Regions from separate parts of the Streptomyces sp. NPDC017940 genome, predicted to be linked through region 4. Evidence: riboswitches for the same ligand, from Rfam matches in the RefSeq annotation. Region 4 holds a riboswitch; each other region holds the start of a gene.
The links. A riboswitch is a leader RNA that binds a small molecule or an ion and turns the genes downstream of it on or off. The one in region 4 is predicted to bind cobalamin.

Region 1: linked by a shared signal. The riboswitch ahead of ACH4DX_RS03970 (ABC transporter substrate-binding protein) and the one ahead of cobN (cobaltochelatase subunit CobN) in region 4 are both predicted to bind cobalamin.
Region 2: linked by a shared signal. The riboswitch ahead of ACH4DX_RS14605 (hypothetical protein) and the one ahead of cobN (cobaltochelatase subunit CobN) in region 4 are both predicted to bind cobalamin.
Region 3: linked by a shared signal. The riboswitch ahead of metE (5-methyltetrahydropteroyltriglutamate--homocysteine S-methyltransferase) and the one ahead of cobN (cobaltochelatase subunit CobN) in region 4 are both predicted to bind cobalamin.

What each region holds. Positions count from the first base shown of each region.
Region 1 covers NZ_JBIRHJ010000001.1:950,787-955,097, reverse strand. Annotated here, with positions in the region: gene ACH4DX_RS03980 (ABC transporter ATP-binding protein) at 1-438, opposite strand, end outside; gene ACH4DX_RS03975 (FecCD family ABC transporter permease) at 519-1,577, opposite strand; gene ACH4DX_RS03970 (ABC transporter substrate-binding protein) at 1,585-2,610, opposite strand; cobalamin riboswitch at 2,768-2,953, opposite strand; gene ACH4DX_RS03965 (VOC family protein) at 2,967-3,422, opposite strand; gene ACH4DX_RS03960 (helix-turn-helix domain-containing protein) at 3,419-4,309, opposite strand.
Region 2 covers NZ_JBIRHJ010000004.1:21,593-25,903, forward strand. Annotated here, with positions in the region: gene ACH4DX_RS14595 (hypothetical protein) at 216-476, shown strand; gene ACH4DX_RS14600 (ferric reductase-like transmembrane domain-containing protein) at 644-1,630, opposite strand; cobalamin riboswitch at 1,878-2,084, shown strand; gene ACH4DX_RS14605 (hypothetical protein) at 2,332-3,180, shown strand; gene ACH4DX_RS14610 (cysteine synthase family protein) at 3,177-4,199, shown strand; gene ACH4DX_RS14615 (ATP-grasp domain-containing protein) at 4,196-4,311, shown strand, end outside.
Region 3 covers NZ_JBIRHJ010000004.1:134,082-138,392, forward strand. Annotated here, with positions in the region: gene ACH4DX_RS15155 (FAD-dependent oxidoreductase) at 1-953, opposite strand, end outside; gene ACH4DX_RS15160 (TetR/AcrR family transcriptional regulator) at 1,179-1,793, shown strand; cobalamin riboswitch at 1,948-2,164, shown strand; gene metE (5-methyltetrahydropteroyltriglutamate--homocysteine S-methyltransferase) at 2,331-4,311, shown strand, end outside.
Region 4 covers NZ_JBIRHJ010000002.1:284,224-288,534, reverse strand. Annotated here, with positions in the region: gene ACH4DX_RS07365 (precorrin-8X methylmutase) at 1-143, opposite strand, end outside; gene ACH4DX_RS07360 (cobalamin biosynthesis protein CobG) at 140-1,747, opposite strand; cobalamin riboswitch at 1,803-1,948, shown strand; gene cobN (cobaltochelatase subunit CobN) at 1,978-4,311, shown strand, end outside.

The sequences.
Region 1 (4,311 bases), on a different contig from region 4:
GCGCTGGCGTTCGCCGCCGGACAGGGTGTGCCAGGACTGGTCCGCCCGCTCGGTCAGGGAGGTGCGGGCGAGGGCGTCCTCGACCGCCCGGTCGTCCTCGGGGGTGCCGCCCGACCACGGCCTGCGGTGCGGGATCCGGCCGAGCGCCACCACGTCCCGTACGGTCAGCTCGACCTGTGTCGTGGCGTGCTGGTCGACCACCGCGAGGCGGCGGGCCGTCGTCCTGCGGCCGAGGCGCGGCAGCGGTACGCCGTCCAGCGTGACCACGCCCGTCGCGGGCGCGAGGACCCCCGAGAGCAGGCGCAGCAGCGTGGACTTGCCGGAACCGTTCGGGCCGAGGAGGCCCACCGTGCTGCCCGGCCGGGGCGCGAGGGTGATGCCGTCGACGATCAGACAGCCGCCCGCCCGGTGCGCGACCCGCTCCGCCGCGAGCCCCACCGGTGCGGCAACCTCCGCGGACGCGGAAGCCTCCGTGAGCGCAGCAACCCCCGTCCCCCCAACCCCCTCCCCGCACCCCGTCACGCGCCCCTCCTCGTCCGGTACAGCACGACCACGAACGCCGGTACGCCGATCAGTGATGTCACCACGCCCACCGGCACCTCCTGCGGGTCGAGGACCGTGCGGGCCAGGGTGTCCACCCAGATCAGGAAGATCGCGCCCGCGAGTGCCGTCACCGGCAGCAGCCGGGGGTGCCCCGCGCCCGCGACCGCCCGGGCCGCGTGCGGCAGGACCAGGCCCACGAAGCCGATCGCCCCGGCGCTGCTGACCAGGACCGCCGTCAGGAGTGCCGTCGTACAGAGCAGGACGACACGCACCCGGCCCACCCGTACGCCGAGGGTCGCCGCCGCGTCCTGGCCGAACGCGAAGGCGTCCAGGGTCCTCGCGTGCGGCAGGAGGACGGTGAGCGCGACGAGGAGGACCGCGGCGCACAGCCACACGTCCGTCCAGCCCGCTCCGCTGAGGGAGCCGAGGAGCCAGAACAGGACGCCGCGCGTCGTCTCCGCGTCGGCGGCCGTCAGGACGACGAAGGAGGTCAGGGAGGAGAAGAGCTGCATCGCCGCGACGCCGGACAGGACCACGCGGTCGATGGTGTCGCCCAGGGTGTGGCTGAGGAGGAGGACCAGGGCGAAGGAGAGTACGGCGCCGATGAAGGCGCCCGCGGACACCGTCAGGACTCCCCCGCCGACCCCGAGGACCACCACGGCCACGGCACCGGTGGACGCGCCGGAGGAGACACCGAGGACGAACGGGTCCGCGAGCGGGTTGCGGAGCAGCGCCTGGAGCACCGCCCCGCACACCGCGAGGCCCGCCCCGCACACCGCGGCGAGGACCGTGCGCGGCATCCGCAGGTTCCACACGATGCCGTCGCGGATCGGCGTCAGCTCCGGCTCGCCCCAGCCGAGGTGCGCCGCCACCGCCGACCACACGTCCGGTACGGAGATGTCGGCCGGGCCGATGGTGACGGCCGCCGCGAGGGAAAGGAACAGCGCCGCGAGCCCGGCGAGCCAGAGGAGGACCACCCGCGGCCCCGCGCCGCCCCGCGACCGGACACGCGGCGGCTCGGCGGAACGCCTCACCGCCCGCTCACTTCGCCAGGCCGAACCGGCGCAGTCCCGCCGCGACCTGTTCGATGCCGTCGACGGTGCGGATCGTCGGGTTGAGCGCCTGGCCGCTGAGCAGGACGTACCGCTTCTTCTTCACGGCCGTGAGGTTCTTCGTGGCCGGGTTGGACTCCAGGAACTCGATCTTCTGGCGGGCGCTCTCCGCGGACTGGGACCTGCGGGTGAGGTCGCCGACGACCAGGACGTCGGGGTCGCGGTCGGCGACGGTCTCCCAGTTGATCTGGGGCCACTCCTCGCGGGTGTCGGCGAAGGCGTTCTTCGCGCCGAGCTCGCGGGTGATGATGCCGGGCGCGCCGCAGCAGCCCGCGATGTAGGGGGCCTCGGAGTTGGCGAACCAGTACATGAGGGTGGTGTCGGAGGCGTCAATGGACCTGCTCGCCCGCGCGGTGCGCGACTTCAGGTCCGCGATCAGCTTCTCGCCCCGCCCGCGTACGTCGAAGACCCGCGCGAGGTCGCGGATCTCGCCGTACACGGTGTCCATGGTGAGGGTCTTGGTACGGGTGCCGTCGTCGTCGCCCGCGTTGTCCTTGCCCGCGCAGTCGGTGGGCGAGACGTAGACGGGCACACCGAGGTCGGTGAACTTGGCGCGGTCGGCGACGCCGCCCTTGCCGACCGTGTAGAGGAACGACGCGCTGACGAAGTCGGGTTCCTCGTCGAGCACCTTCTCCAGCGACGGATAGCGGTCCGCGAGCCGCGGGACCTTGGCGTTGTCCTTCCGCAGGCCCTTCAGGACAGGGTCCGTCCAGGTGCCGGTGCCGGCCATGCGGTCGGCGAGGCCGAGGGAGAGCAGGATCTCGGTGGAGCCCTGGTCGAGGGAGACGGCGCGCCGGGGCGGCGCGGGCACCTCGGTCCTCTCGCCGCACGCGGTGAGGGTGAGCGGGTAGCCGGGCGGCGCCTTGTCCGACCGCTTCGCGGACGAGCCGCCGCCGCACGCGGTGAGCAGGACGAGTCCGGCGCTCAGCAGGGCGGCACCGGCACGTGTACGGATACGACGAGTACGTGGACGGGAACGCGTGCGGGTGCGAGTGCGCGTACGCGTACGGGTGCGGGTGCGGGTGCGAACTGTACGGCGGACGATCGTGGACACACGTCTTCCCGAGTCTCAGGGCTCATGCGCGGAGCCTGGTCTGCGAAACCCCGCCGCCCGTGCGGACGGCGGTGCCAGCAGGTCTTCGGACTCGGGTTCGTCCGGGCGGGGCCGCCTTCCCAGGGGTACGGGCCCCCAGTGGCCGCTGGCCTCGCCCGTCCCCCTCACCGCTGCGCGTCAGTTCCGGTCTCGCACCGGATTCCCCGACCCTGGTACGGGTACGACTGGCGTCCGCAAGCTATCACCCCGGGCGGACGTCATGGCTGGTCGGGGCGGGGCTCCCCGGCGTAGGTGCCGAAGGACCACTTGTTGCCCTCGGGGTCCGCGACGCTGAACTCACGGCTGCCGTACGGCCGTTCCTGGAGCTCGCGGACCACCTTCACCCCGGCTTCGGTGAGCCTGCGGTAGAGGTCGTCGACGTGGGCGGTGACGACGTACGCGCTGAACGTGCCCGGCGCCGTGCACCACTCGGCCGCCGCCGGATCGTAGCTGCCGAACATGACACCGCCGCCCTCGGGCCAGTCGAGCTGGGCGTGGGCGACGCGGCCCGCGTCCTCGAACACGGCGGTGCGCAGGAACCCGACCGTGCCGACGAGGAAGTCGATCAGGGCGGGGGCGTCATGGGCCTGGAAGGCCGGCCAGACGTCGGGGGCGCGACGGTTCGCCGTCTTGGATGTGCTGGGTGCGTTCTGGGTGCTTTCGTCGGTGTTCATGGGTCCAAGTCTTCGCCGCCGCCGTGCGCCCCGGCTTGGATATTCCGGCACTCCTCCGCCAGCCAAGCGGTGGGGCTCGCGTCTGTGTACTGGCGGAAGTCCCGTACCAGGTGGGAGTGGTCGTAGTACCCGCAGTCGGCGGCGATCCCGGCGAGGTCGGGGCGCGCGCCCGCGGCGACGGCGCGCACGGCGGCCGTCTTGGCGTGCTGGAAGCGCATCAGGCGGGCGGCCTGCTTGGGGGTGACGCCGGTCTCGGCGCGGAACAGCGCGGACAGGCGGCGCTCGCTGAGCGCGACGTGGGCGGACAGGCCGCGCAGGGTGCCCGCGCCCCGGTGCCTGGCGAGCCACGACCAGGCTTCGGTGATCTCGGGCCGTACCGCGCCGGTGCGCCCGGCGGCGGCCGTGCGGCGGGCCAGGTAGGCGTTCAGGAGGGCGAAGCGGCCCTCCCAGGAATCCAGTTCGCAGAGGCGTTCGCGGACGTCGGCGGCCATGCGGCCGAGGACGTCGGCGCCCTCGACGACCATCGGGCCCGCGAGTTCGGCTGCGGGCAGGCCGAGCAGGGCGCGGGCCGCGAGCGGGTGCACGGCCAGCTGGATGCCGGACTCGTGCTCGGGCTGGACGACGTAGGCGGGGCTCTGGTGCAGGCCGCCGACGACGATGTCGGTGCGCGCGGCGTCGGGTCCCGTCGCCTCGCCGGGGGTGCGGCCGGTGACGACGGGGCCGTCCAGGGAGAAGATCAGCGTCAGGTACGGGGACGGCAGACCGCGGTGGAGTGCGGTGCCGCCGCCCTGTCTGCGGTAGCCGACGGCTGACACGACGGTGCCGCCGGGCGGGGGCGCGGCCCGGACGAACTCGCCGGACGCGGGACCCGTGACTGAGGAGCCCATGG
Region 2 (4,311 bases), on a different contig from region 4:
ACGGCGCGTCAGCGTCAGGGTCCACCGACGGGTCGGGCCGTGCGGCAGTCGCCCCAGCCCCTTGATGGTCGGCGGGACTGCCCTCAACCCGTGGGGGAACTCCGCCTCGCTCATGGACGAGCAGGCCTGTGGGAGAGCGGGCGCCGGGGATCGCGGGATTCGACCGTGCGGACGAGGGCACCTGGAACTCATAACGAGTAGTCAGGAGACGTCAGGTGGTCATGACCTCCCGCCCCGGCCCCCAAGAGATCAGAGCGAAGCGTTGGGCTTGGGGCACGCTGTCCGTGGCGCTCCTGCTGAATGCCCTGGCACGCATCATGGAGATCCACGGGTTGTGGTGGGTCATTCTGCGTACGATCGTGCTGGTCGTCTTCATCGTGACGATGTTGCTGTACGTGGTCCTGCACATCCGACGTCTCCGAGATGATCGTCGCAGCGGGCGGTCCCGCAGGAGCGACTCGATGGATGCGCGCTGAGGGTTGTCCCGTATGGGGCTCGGCTCTGCACGATGCCAGGCGGTCAGTGCACAGGGCGCGCTGTAGAGGTCGCTGTCAGCAGCACGGAGCCACGGCGGACGGTGGCTGGACGCGGGCCGAGGCCGGTGCGGGGCCGTGCCGGACCGGCGCCCCTCAGTGGTCGTGGATCACTCCGGCTCGGGAGCGTGCGGGCTCGTCGAGGGCGGCGCGGCCGGGCGTTCCCGGCCGCCGTCGTGACCGGACGCCACCACGATGAGCAACCCCACCACGACGGCTCCGGCGGCAACCCGGCCGCAGGCCCGCACCGTCCAGCCGGGCAGCGACACGCCTCGGCGCCGACCCGGTGCGCCGAGGCTCTGGGCCCGCCGAGCGGGCCGCAGCAGGCGCAGCAACAACAGCACGGCGACCGGGAGTTGCAGCAGCCACAGCACGGTGCGCGGCCACTCGCCGTACCAGACGTTGGTGCCGTACAGCAGGGTGTGCCACACGCTCAGCACGTACACGACGATCACGAAACGGTGCAGGCGGCGCCAGGTGTTCGCGCCGATGCGGTGCCGGATGTAGAACAGCAGACCGAGCGGAACGGCCAGGTAGAGGGCCCCCTGGCCGATGGGGATGGCGAACCGGCCGGTGCCGGAGTCGTACCAGCCGGGCACGAACGAGTCCGCGAATCCCGCCCACAGCCGTTCGGCCCACGCCAGCTCGGTCTCGTAGCGTACGAGTTCGGCCGCGAACATCAGCGCGTGCGCGAACATCAGGGCCATCGTGGTCAGGCTCGTGGTGCGGTGCCAGCGTTCCAGGACCTGTCGGGAGACCGGCAGCCGGGCGGGCCGCGGCCCCGAAAGCAGCAGACCGAGCATGACCGTGCCCCAGGCCCACAGCAGGCCCGACCAGCCGAACGCCTGGCTGAGCAGGTACATCCAGTACGTATGGGGGTCGTCCATGAACGGCATGACCGCGACCGTCGCCGAGTCACCCGATTCCATGCGGACGTACAGGAACGCGAAGACGCCCGCCGTGACCAGGACCGCCGCGGTCGCGTCGGGCAGCGCGGCCCGCAGATCGGCGCTCAGGGCGACGCGGTCGGCCGGACGCCTGTCACCGGCGGACTGCGGGGGCGTGCCGTCGTCCGCGGGCGTCGTCTCTGGCAGCATCCTGGGCCTTCCCGGGCGCGGGACACCGACGGGCGGTGTGCACGTGTGGTCGGGCAACAAGTGTGGCCGAGTTGGCCGGGCAATACTGAGGCCGTATTCAGCCAGAGTGGCGTATGGGGGCCAAGTGAGCATCATCGAACGCCAACTCTCGCTCAAGAACGATCGCTTTCGGACAACTGCGAAAGCGCCCCCTGCCGCAGCGGCGCGGACGGCCCTACGCTGACGCTTGCAGTCGGTTCGTGCCTCCTGTCCCCCGGACACCGGTGGTGCGACGCAAGAGGGAACCCGGTGGGAATCCGGGACTGTCCCGCAGCGGTGAGGGGAACGAAAGCCGTCAACAGCACTGGGCCCGTAGCTGGATGGGGCCGGGGAAGCGACGGCCGGTAGGTGCCCGCCGGATCTCCGGTGAGCGAGCCCACGAGTCCGAAGACCTGCCACTGCGCCCGCGCCTGACGTGCGGGTTGTGCACGGTGACCTCGAGGACTGGGTCGGCGGTACGGACGGCCGCAGGGCATGTGCTGCGCCGCGCCTCCTTCGCGGTCCTCTTCGGGCTCGGGACCAGAGGAGGGCATGTCCGTGACCACGCGTGTTCCTGTCATCCGTGTCGGATGCCGGTCGGCCTGTCCGTCGGCGGACCGGACGGGACGGTGCTGACACCCTCCGGGGAGCCCGGTGGGACGCGGCAGGGGCCGGGCCCCACCGTGTCAGGCGTCTGCCACGGCACTCTGGGTGAGCTCTACCAGGGCCCGCTGCGGGCGGGATCCGAGCCGGACATCGCGGTGGTGTCCTTTCCCGTGGACCGTCATTCCTGGGTGCACTTCACCCCGGGGACGGACACGCCGAACCGGCTGCCCCTCGGGGAGAAGTCCGCGACGGCGGCCCGGCTGTTCCTGGAGCACTTCGGGCTGACGCTGCCACCGGGCCACTGGGACGCCCACTCCGACCTGCGGGTGGGGGTGGGGATGGCGAGTTCCACCGCCGACATCGTGGCGACCCTGCGCTGCCTGTTCCGGCTCTTCGCCCTGCCGTACGACACGGACGTGGTCCTCGGGATCCTGACCGCGATCGAGCGGGCCGACAGCGTCTTCCTCGACGAGTTCGCGCTGTACCTCAGCGGTCGGCACCGCGTGCTCCGTCGCCTCGGCACGGACATCGGATTCCACACCGCCTACATCACCGAGCCCGGGACGGTGGACACCGCCGCCGTCACCGACCTTCTCCTCAAGCACTACCGGCGGCACGGGGAAGAGTACGAGCGCTGCCTGACAGATCTGCTCAAGGGCTTCGCATCCGGCGACCCGGCCGCCGTCGCACGGGCGTCCACCGTCAGCGCCGCCCTGTCGCAGCACGTGCTGCCCAAGGCGGCCTTCGACAGCATGCTCGCCCACCGCGAGCGGTTCGGCGCCGACGGCGTCTTCGTCGCCCACACCGGCTGCATGATCGGCTACCTCTTCCCCACCCGCCTCGACGCCGACGGCAAGTCGGACCTGTCCGCCTACTTCCACTCGCTCGGCCACCAGTGTTCCTTCGCCCAAGGAGGCTACGGGTGATCCACCCCCACATCGCCGACGCCTTGAAACTCCCCGACCTCGTACGGCTCACCGACGGCGTCGTCCTGATCCGGTTCGAGTCGATGAAGATCTACTCAGCGCTCGCCGCCGTCCGCCACCTCCTGGAACGGGGAACGATCCGCCCGGGACAAACCCTGATCGACAGCTCCAGCGGCATCTACGCCTACGCCCTGGCACTGGCCTGCCACCGCTACGGCATGCGCTGCCACATCGTCGCGTCCACCACCGTCGACACCAGCACACGCGCCCAGCTCGAGATCCTCGGTGCCACCGTGGACCAGGTCAGCCCCTCGAAGAACCTGAAGCTGGACCAGGAGTTGCGCGTGCGGCGCGTGCGGGAGATCCTCGCCGAGCACCCGGGCTGGCACTGGATGCGCCAGTACCACGACGACATCCACTACCTCGGCTACCACGAGGTCGCCGACCGGATCACGGCCACGTTTCCCGAGGCCGCGCTGACCGTCGTCGGAGGCGTGGGCTCCGGGGCCTCGACGGGTGGCCTGGTGGAACGCCTGCGCGCCACGGACCCCTCGGTACGGCTGGTCGGTGTGCAGCCCTTCGGGAGCGTCACCTTCGGCAGCCAGGACCACCGCGACCCCGAAGCGATCATCGCCGGCATCGGGTCGTCGATCGCCTTCGACAACGTCCGCCACCACCTCTACGACGCCCTCCACTGGCTGGACTTCACCCACGCCATGTCCGGCACGATCGCGCTGCTGCGCGAGCACGCCGTCTTCGCCGGTCTGTCGACCGGCGCCGGGTACCTGGCCGCGACGCACGAGGCGCGTCACCACCCCGACCGGCTGCACCTGGTGATCGGCGCCGACACCGGACACCGCTATGTCGAGCGCGTCTTCGCCAGGCACCCGGAGGCCCTGGACCCCGCCGCCCTGCGACCCGTCGAGGTATCAGGACCGCAGGAGATGACCATGCCCTGGTCCACGATGCCCTGGCGGCGCGCGGCCCGCCCGGCCGACCGGAAGGAGCACGCGGCATGAGCGTCGTCTGCCTGGAGTCCCTCACCTTCGGACTCGGACACCTGGTACGCGCCGCCGACGCGCTCGGCGAGCGACTGGTGCTGCTCACCCGAGACCCCGCGTACTACGCCTA
Region 3 (4,311 bases), on a different contig from region 4:
AGATGGGCGGCGTCGCCGAGGAGGGTGAGGCCAGGGGTGTGCGGCCAGGTGTGCGGGACGGGCAGGGCGTACAGGGGGCGGTTGACGTAGCCCGTGTCGGTGTCGGTGACGAAGCCGAGCAGTTCCTCGCCCCAGCCGGTGAACCGGCGCAGGAGCGCGTCGCGCACGGCAGGGGTGTCGGCGAGGTCGACCCCGTCCTGCCGGTACCAGTCCTCGTCGGCGCGCATGGCTACGTAGACGCGTATGTGTCCGCCGCTGTTGCGCTGGGCGACGAAGCCCTGCCGGTTGTGGAGGGCCATCATCGTGCCGGCGGCGGTCAGTGCGGCCAGGCGGGGATGACGGACGTCGGCGTCGTCGAAGCCGGTCTCGACGAAGGTGACGCCGGTGTAGCGGGGTGCGGCGTTCGTCAGCAGGCGGCGCACCTTGGACCAGGCGCCGTCGGCGCCGATGACGAGATCGGCGTCGGCAGCGGTGCCGTCGGTGAAGTGCAGTCGGTGGACGCCGTCGCCGAGGGGTTCGACGCGGGCGAGTCCGTGACCCCAGTGGACGGTGCCTGGTTCGAGGGACTCCAGCAGGAGACGGCGCAGTACCCCACGGTCGATCTCCGGATTGCCCTCGGTGGTGTCGGCCTCCGGCGGTATCCCGTCGAACACGATCCGGCCGTCGCCGCCGACCAGACGCATCTGCTGCCCCTCGGGGCGGGACAAGGAGCGGAACTCGTCCAGCAACCCTGCCGCACGCAGGGCGTGTTGGCCCGACCCCGGGTGCATGTCGAGGGTGCCGCCCTGGTCGCGGGCGGCCGGAGAGGCGTCCAGTTCGTGGACGGTGACGGCGATGCCGTGCTGCTGGAGGACGCGCGCGCAGGTGAGGCCGCCGGGACCGGCGCCGATGACGGCGATGCGGAGTACGGGGGTGGTGTGCATGGGGGTGGTGTGCATGGGGGTGGTGTTCATGGGCGGTGCTCCGTTCGGAAGGGCGCGCCGTCGCGGGCGGCGTGGCTGATCACAGAGTTCGCGCAAGCGGCCTGGCCGGTCACTGAGTTCACGCGATCGGCCTGGCTGATCACTGGGTTCACGCGATCGGCCCGGCTGATCACTGGGTTCAGGAGAGCACGGCCGTTCCATAAGTGCAACAGGTAAACTTTTGAAGCCGTGCAACCACAGGGGTAGGGTGCGGGAATGAACGAGACCGAGACCGGCGCGGCGGAAGCGCCGATGGGGCGCCGCGAGCGCAAGAAGGCCGCCACCCGCCAGGCCATCGCCGACGCCGCGCTGCGGCTGTTCCTGGAGCGCGGCTACGACGACGTCGGCATCCGCGAGATCGCGGACGCCGCCGATGTGTCGACCACGACGCTGTTCAAGCACTTCCCGGTCAAGGAGGCCCTCGTCTTCGACGAGGAGGCCGACGACGAGGCCCGGCTGCTCGCAGCCGTGCGCGAACGCCCCCGGGGGCAGTCCGTCCCCACAGCACTGCGCGAGCACGCCTTGCGCCACCGCATGGCCGCCTCCGACGGAGACGCCCGCTTCGCCGCCTTCTTCGACCTGGTGAACAACACCCCCGCGCTGCGCGACTACCTTCAGGGCATGTGGTCGCGCCACGCTTCGGCCCTCGCCCGGGTGATCGCCAAGGAGAGCGGCATGCCCGCGAACGACCCGGCCTGCACGGCCCTGGCCCACTTCGCCCTGGAGGCACCCCGCGCCGCCCGCGGCCAGGACGACCCCCGCGAGGCCGTCACTCGTGCCTTCGAGTTGTTGGAGAACGGCTGGCGGGGGCTCGCCCCCGCCGGGAACTGAGGGCGAATCCGGGACTCCGGCCTTTTCTCGCGCCCGGCGTCCGCGGGACAGGCTCGACCCGGACCCGGACCCGGACCCGGCCCCGGACCCGAACCGTGTCCGAGATCACTTGCCGCCGTACGGGCAGCACTGCCCACGAAGCCGGTGACCCTCTAATCTGACCTGTGCAGCTGGTTCGCCCTGTCCGCCAGACAGACGCGTCGCAAGAGGGAACCCGGTGGGAATCCGGGACTGCCCCGCAGCGGTGAGTGGGAACGAACGCCGTCATACGCACTGGACCCGGCCGGGTCTGGGAAGCGACGGCCAGTAGGAGTCTGCTTCGGCAGGCGCGCCCACGAGTCCGAAGACCTGCCCGTTGCCCGCACGTGACCGATCGCGTGCGGACATCCCGGTGACCTCGTGGGCGGGTCGGCGTGCACACCAGGCGGAGGACGACCGCGCCACGGCGCGCACGTCCGCCCCGTCCGGTTCGTCACCCCTTCGCGTCCGTGTCCCGTCACCGGGATGCTCAGGAGTCATCTCGCGAAGGAGATTTCCGTGACAGCGAAGCCCGCAGCCGCGGCAGCACGGGCCACCGTGTACGGCTACCCCCGCCAGGGTCGGAACCGTGAGCTCAAGAAGGCCGTCGAGGGCTACTGGAAGGGCCGCGTCACGGCGGACGCCCTCCGGCAGACCGCGGCGGACCTACGACGCTCCGCCTGGCAGCAGTTGGCCGACGCAGGCATCCACGAGGTGCCGACCGGGGACTTCTCGTACTACGACCACGTCCTCGACACCAGTGTCATGGTCGGCGCCGTACCGCCACGGCACCGCGCGGCCGTCGACGCCGACGCGCTCGACGGCTACTTCGCGATGGCACGCGGCACCCAGGACGTGGCGCCGCTGGAGATGACCAAGTGGTTCGACACCAACTACCACTACCTGGTGCCGGAGTTGAGCCCCGACACCGTCTTCACGGCCGACTCGGCCAAGCAGGTCGCCGAGCTGAAGGAGGCACTCGCGCTCGGCCTCGCCGCCCGCCCCGTCCTGGTCGGCCCCGTCACCTATCTGCTCCTGGCCAAGCCCGCTCCCGGTGCGGCGGCCGACTTCGAGCCGCTGACGCTCCTGGACCGCCTCCTTCCCGTGTACGCCGAGGTCCTCGTCGCCCTGCGCGCGGCCGGCGCCGAGTGGGTGCAGCTCGACGAGCCCGCCCTGGTGCAGGACCGCACACCCGCCGAGCTCAACGCCGCAGCGCGCGCCTACCGCGATCTCGGCGCCCTCACCGACCGGCCCAAGCTGCTCGTGGCGTCCTACTTCGACCGGCTCGGCGACGCGCTGCCCGTCCTCGCGAAGGCGCCGGTCGACGGCCTGGCCCTCGACTTCACCGCCGCCGCTGCCGCCAACCTCGACGCGCTGGCCGCGGTCGGCGGACTGCCCGGCAAGCGCCTGGTCGCGGGTGTGGTCGACGGCCGCAACGTCTGGATCAACAACCTCGAGAACTCCCTGTCCACCCTCGGCACGCTCCTGGGTCTCGCCGACCAGGTCGACGTGGCCGCCTCCTGCTCCCTCCTGCACGTCCCGATCGACGCGGCGGCCGAGCGCGACATCGACCCGCAGATCCTGCGCTGGCTCGCCTTCGCCCGGCAGAAGACGGCGGAGATCTCCACACTGGCCAGGGGTCTCGCCCAGGGAACCGACGCCATCGCCGCCGAACTCGCCGCCAACCGCGCCGACCTCGCGTCCCGCGCCACCTCACCCATCACGCACGACACAGCGGTACGGGCCAGGGTCGCCGCCGTCACCGACGCCGACAGCCGCCGCTCCCAGCCGTACAGCACCCGCACCGTCGCCCAGCGGGCCCACCTCAAGCTGCCGCTCCTCCCGACGACCACCATCGGTTCGTTCCCGCAGACCGCGGAACTGCGCGCCGCCCGCGCCGACCTGCGCGCGGGACGCATCGACGACGCGGGTTACGAGCAGCGCGTCGAGAGCGAGATCCGCGACGTGCTCGCCTTCCAGGAGCAGGCAGGCATCGACGTCCTGGTGCACGGCGAGCCCGAGCGCAACGACATGGTGCAGTACTTCGCCGAACAGCTCACGGGCTACCTCGCCACCCAGCACGGCTGGGTGCAGTCGTACGGCACCCGGTACGTGCGTCCGCCGGTCCTCGCCGGTGACATCTCCCGGCCCGAGCCGATGACGGTGCGCTGGACGGCGTACGCGAACTCGCTCACGGACCGGCCGGTCAAGGGGATGCTGACCGGCCCCGTGACGATGCTCGCCTGGTCCTTCGTCCGTGACGACCAGCCGCCCGGCGACACCGCACGGCAGGTCGCCCTCGCCCTGCGCGACGAGGTCGGCGACCTGGAGGCGGCGGGCACTTCGGTCATCCAGGTCGACGAGCCCGCGCTGCGCGAGACGCTGCCGCTGCGCGCCACGGACCGCGCCGCGTACCTGGCGTGGGCCACCGAGGCGTTCCGGCTCACGACCAGCGGCGTCCGGCCGCAGACGCAGATCCACACCCACATGTGCTACGCCG
Region 4 (4,311 bases):
ACCATCCCGCAGGCGTGGATCATCCGGACCGCGACCTGGCTGACGTCGGCGGGGAGTGCCGCGAGATCCGCCTCCGCGCGGATGGTGGCGAAGGACTGGCGGTAGATCTCCGCGCCGTCCTTCTCGTAGTCGTAGGTCGTCACGGTGTTCTTCTCGCTGCTCTCGGTCGTCGTGAGGGGATCGCCGCCAGGGCGGTGGCGAGTCGGGAGGGGTCGTCGAGGTCGACGGTGCGCGGGGTGGGGTCCCCGGCGGGGGCTGTGGCGGTCGCGGCGGTGGCGGCGGTGGTGGCCACCGAGAGGCGGTAGCCTCCGCCGCCGTCCGCGGCGACCACGTCGATGTGGTCGCCCCGGGGGTGCCCGCAGCGCCGTTCGCATCCGGACCAGTACAGGGGCAGGCTGTCGGACGGGACCTCGGCGAGGGTACGGGCGGCGTCCGCCCGCACGTCCGTGCGGGACTTGGCGCATCCGGGCCTGCCGATGCAGGCGCCGACCAGCAGCCAGGGGGAGCCGTTCTCCGTGACGAGGCCGACGGCCGACAGGCCCGCCCGCGCCTCCTCGACCCGGTCCGCGCCCAGGCCCGGTGTGGGCACGACGACGCCACGCCACGGCGTCAACCGCAGCTCACCCGCGGGGGAGAGGGCGGCGACACGGGCCAACTCACGCCACTGCGACGCCGAGAGCCGCCCGAGCGGAGCGTGCACGGAGAGCGCGGCGAAGTCGCCTACGACACCGGGGACTGGGCCGCCGTCGGGTGGCGAGGCGCTGTCGGGTACCGGGCTGCCGTCGGGTGGCGAGGCGCTGTCGGGGACCGGGCCGTCGCCGGGCACCGGACCGCTGTCGGGCACCGGGTCGCCGCCGGGTACCGATGCGCTGCCGGACACCAGGCCGCCGCCGGGCACCGCACCGCCGCCAAGCACCGAGGCACCGCCGGGCACCGAAGCGTCACCGGACACCGCATCGCCGCACGCGCCCGCCGCCCCCGAGCCTCCCGCACACCCGGTGTGCGCGATCCCCTCAGCCAGCAAGCGGTCGCCGACCCGCCGCAGCAACGCGCCGTCGGCGAGGGCGAGTTCGTCCACGCGCCAGGCCTCGGTGCCGCAGGAGCGCACGGTGGCGAGGAACACCTCGGCCGCCAGCAAGGCGGCGCGGGGCGCGTCCGGGCCGGAGACGTGCAGGGTCGCGTCGCCCGAGCCGAGGCCGAGCAGCGCGCCGCCGTCCGCGGCCGCGCGCAGCGTCACGTCCGCGTCGAGCGCGGCCACGTCCCCGCGGCCGTCGTCGAGAGCGAACAGGAACCGGCCCGAGAGGGCGGGCGCCGCCTCGCTGGCGCACAGCGTCGCGTCGAGGGACACGAGCCAGGGCCGCACGTCCCGCAGGCCGTGCCCGTCGAGGCCGGACAGGGGCGAGGCCACGATGTTGCGCACTCGCTCGTGCGCGGCGGAGGGCAGCAGCCCGGCCGCGCCGAGCCGCCCGGCGAGCTCCGCGCCGCAGGCGTCGCGCAGCCCCCGCAGCTGGACGTTGCCGCGCGAGGTGAGATGCAACTCACCGTCGCCGAGCTCCTCGGCCGCGCCGAGGAGCGCCTCCGCCTGCCGGACGGTCAGCACACCGCCGGGAACACGGACCCTGGCAAGTGCGCCGTCGTGCGCCCCATGCAGCCGCAGCGCGCCGGGACAGGCGTCACCGCGGTCCCGTGCGGCCGCTGTGGCCTGGGACGATGAGGGAGGGGGAGCCGTGGTCACGGCGGCGAGCATACCTACGATCACACCGGGTGCACCTTCTCCTGGTGCCCGGTCGCGGCCTACTATGCTCCTCGGTGGATCATTCGGTCCGCCATCGCCAGACGGCGACAGGGGAGGAAGCCCGGTGTGAATCCGGCGCGGTCCCGCCACTGTGAGTCCGGCCCCCAGGGGCCGGGCGAGTCAGGAACTCCCGCCGTCAGACACCGCCCGGGGCGCGGACCCCGAGGAAGGCCAGACACCGCATGCTGCCCGCATCCGGGGACGCCGCCCCGTCCCCCCGCATCCTGCTCCTGTCGACCTCCGACACGGACCTGCTCAGCGCCCGCGCGGCGGCAGGACCGGTCCGCTACCGCTTCGCCAACCCGGCGCGGCTCCCCCTCGAAGACCTCTCGGGCCTGCTCGACGGCGTCGACCTCGTCGTCGTACGCCTCCTCGGCGGCATCCGCGCCTGGCAGGACGGCCTCGACCAGCTGCTCGCCGACGGCCGCCCGGTCGTCGTCCTCACCGGCGAACAGGCGCCCGACGCCCAGCTGATGGCCGCGTCCACCGTGCCCGTCGGCATCGCCGCGGAGGCGCACGCCTACCTCGCGCACGGCGGCCCGGCGAACCTGGAGCAGCTCGCCCGCTTCCTCTCCGACACCGTGCTGCTCACCGGGCACGGCTTCGACGCGCCCGCCGCCGCGCCCAGCTGGGGCCCGCTGGAGCGCACGCCCCGCGCCGGTGCCGAGGGCCCCGTCGTGGCCGTGCTCTACTACCGCGCCCACCACATGAGCGGCAACACCGCCTTCGTGCACGCGCTGTGCGACGCCGTCGAGGACGCGGGCGCCAGGCCGCTGCCGCTGTACGTCGCCTCGCTGCGCGCCCCCGAGCCGGAGCTGATCGAGCAGCTGCGGACCGTCGACGTCATCGTCACCACGGTCCTCGCGGCGGGCGGCACCAAGCCCGCAGAGGCGTCCGCGGGCGGCGACGACGAGTCCTGGGACGCGGGCGCGCTGACCACCCTGGACGTGCCCATCCTCCAGGCCCTGTGCCTGACCGGGTCGAGGGCCGCCTGGGAGGACAACGACGAGGGCGTCTCGCCGCTCGACGCCGCGAGCCAGATCGCGGTGCCCGAGTTCGACGGGCGTCTGATCACCGTCCCGTTCTCCTTCAAGGAGATCGACGCCGACGGCCTGCCCGCGTACGTCGCCGACCCCGAGCGCGCCGCCCGCGTCGCCGGGATCGCCGTACGGCACGCGAGGCTCCGCCACATCCCTGCCGCCGACAAGCGCCTCGCGCTCGTGCTCTCCGCGTATCCGACCAAGCACTCCCGCATCGGCAACGCGGTCGGCCTCGACACCCCCGCGAGCGCCGTGGCCCTGCTGCGCCGCCTGCGCGACGAGGGCTACGACTTCGGGGACGCCGAGGTGCCAGGACTGGCGTCCGGCGACGGCGACGAGCTGATCCGCGCGCTGATCGAGGCGGGCGGCCACGACCAGGACTGGCTCACCGACGAGCAGCTGGCCCGCAACCCGGTGCGGATCCCCGCGGCCGACTACCGCCGCTGGTACGCGACCCTGCCCGAGGAACTGCGCACCGCCGTCGAGGAGCACTGGGGTCCCGCGCCCGGCGAGATGTTCGTCGACCGCAGCGGCAACCCGGAGGGCGACATCGTCCTCGCCGCCCTGCGCTTCGGCAATCTGCTGATCCTCATCCAGCCGCCGCGCGGCTTCGGCGAGAACCCGATCGCGATCTACCACGACCCGGACCTGCCGCCCTCGCACCACTATCTGGCCGCCTACCGCTGGATCGCCGCTGCCGCCGAGGACGGCGGCTTCGGCGCCGACGCGATGATCCACCTGGGCAAGCACGGCAACCTGGAGTGGCTGCCCGGCAAGAACGCGGGCCTGTCCGCGGCCTGCGGCCCGGACGCCGCGCTCGGTGACCTGCCGCTGATCTACCCGTTCCTGGTCAACGACCCGGGCGAGGGCACCCAGGCCAAGCGACGGGTGCACGCCACGCTCATCGACCACCTGGTCCCGCCGATGGCCCGCGCCGACTCCTACGGCGACATCGCGCGCCTGGAGCAGCTCCTGGACGAGTACGCCCAGATCTCCTCGATGGACCCGGCCAAGCTCCCGGCGATCCGGGCCCAGATCTGGACCCTCATCCAGGCCGCCAAGCTGGACCACGACCTCGGCCTGGACGACCGGCCCGACGACGACGGCTTCGACGACTTCCTGCTGCACGTCGACGGCTGGCTGTGCGAGGTCAAGGACGCCCAGATCCGCGACGGCCTGCACGTGCTCGGCGCACCGCCCGCGGCGGGCGACCGCGTCAACCTCGTCCTCGCCATCCTCCGCGCCCGCCAGATCTGGGGCGGCACCACCGCCCTGCCCGGACTGCGCGAGGCGCTCGGCCTCGACGAGTCCGCGGCGACCCGCACCACCGCCGACGAGGCGGAGGCCAAGGCCCGCGCCCTGGTGGAGCGGATGGAGGAGCTCGGCTGGGACCCGGACTCCGTGCCCGAGGGGCACGGCGAACAGGTCACCGCCATCCTGGAGTTCGCCGCCCGCGAGGTCGTGCCGCGCCTGGCG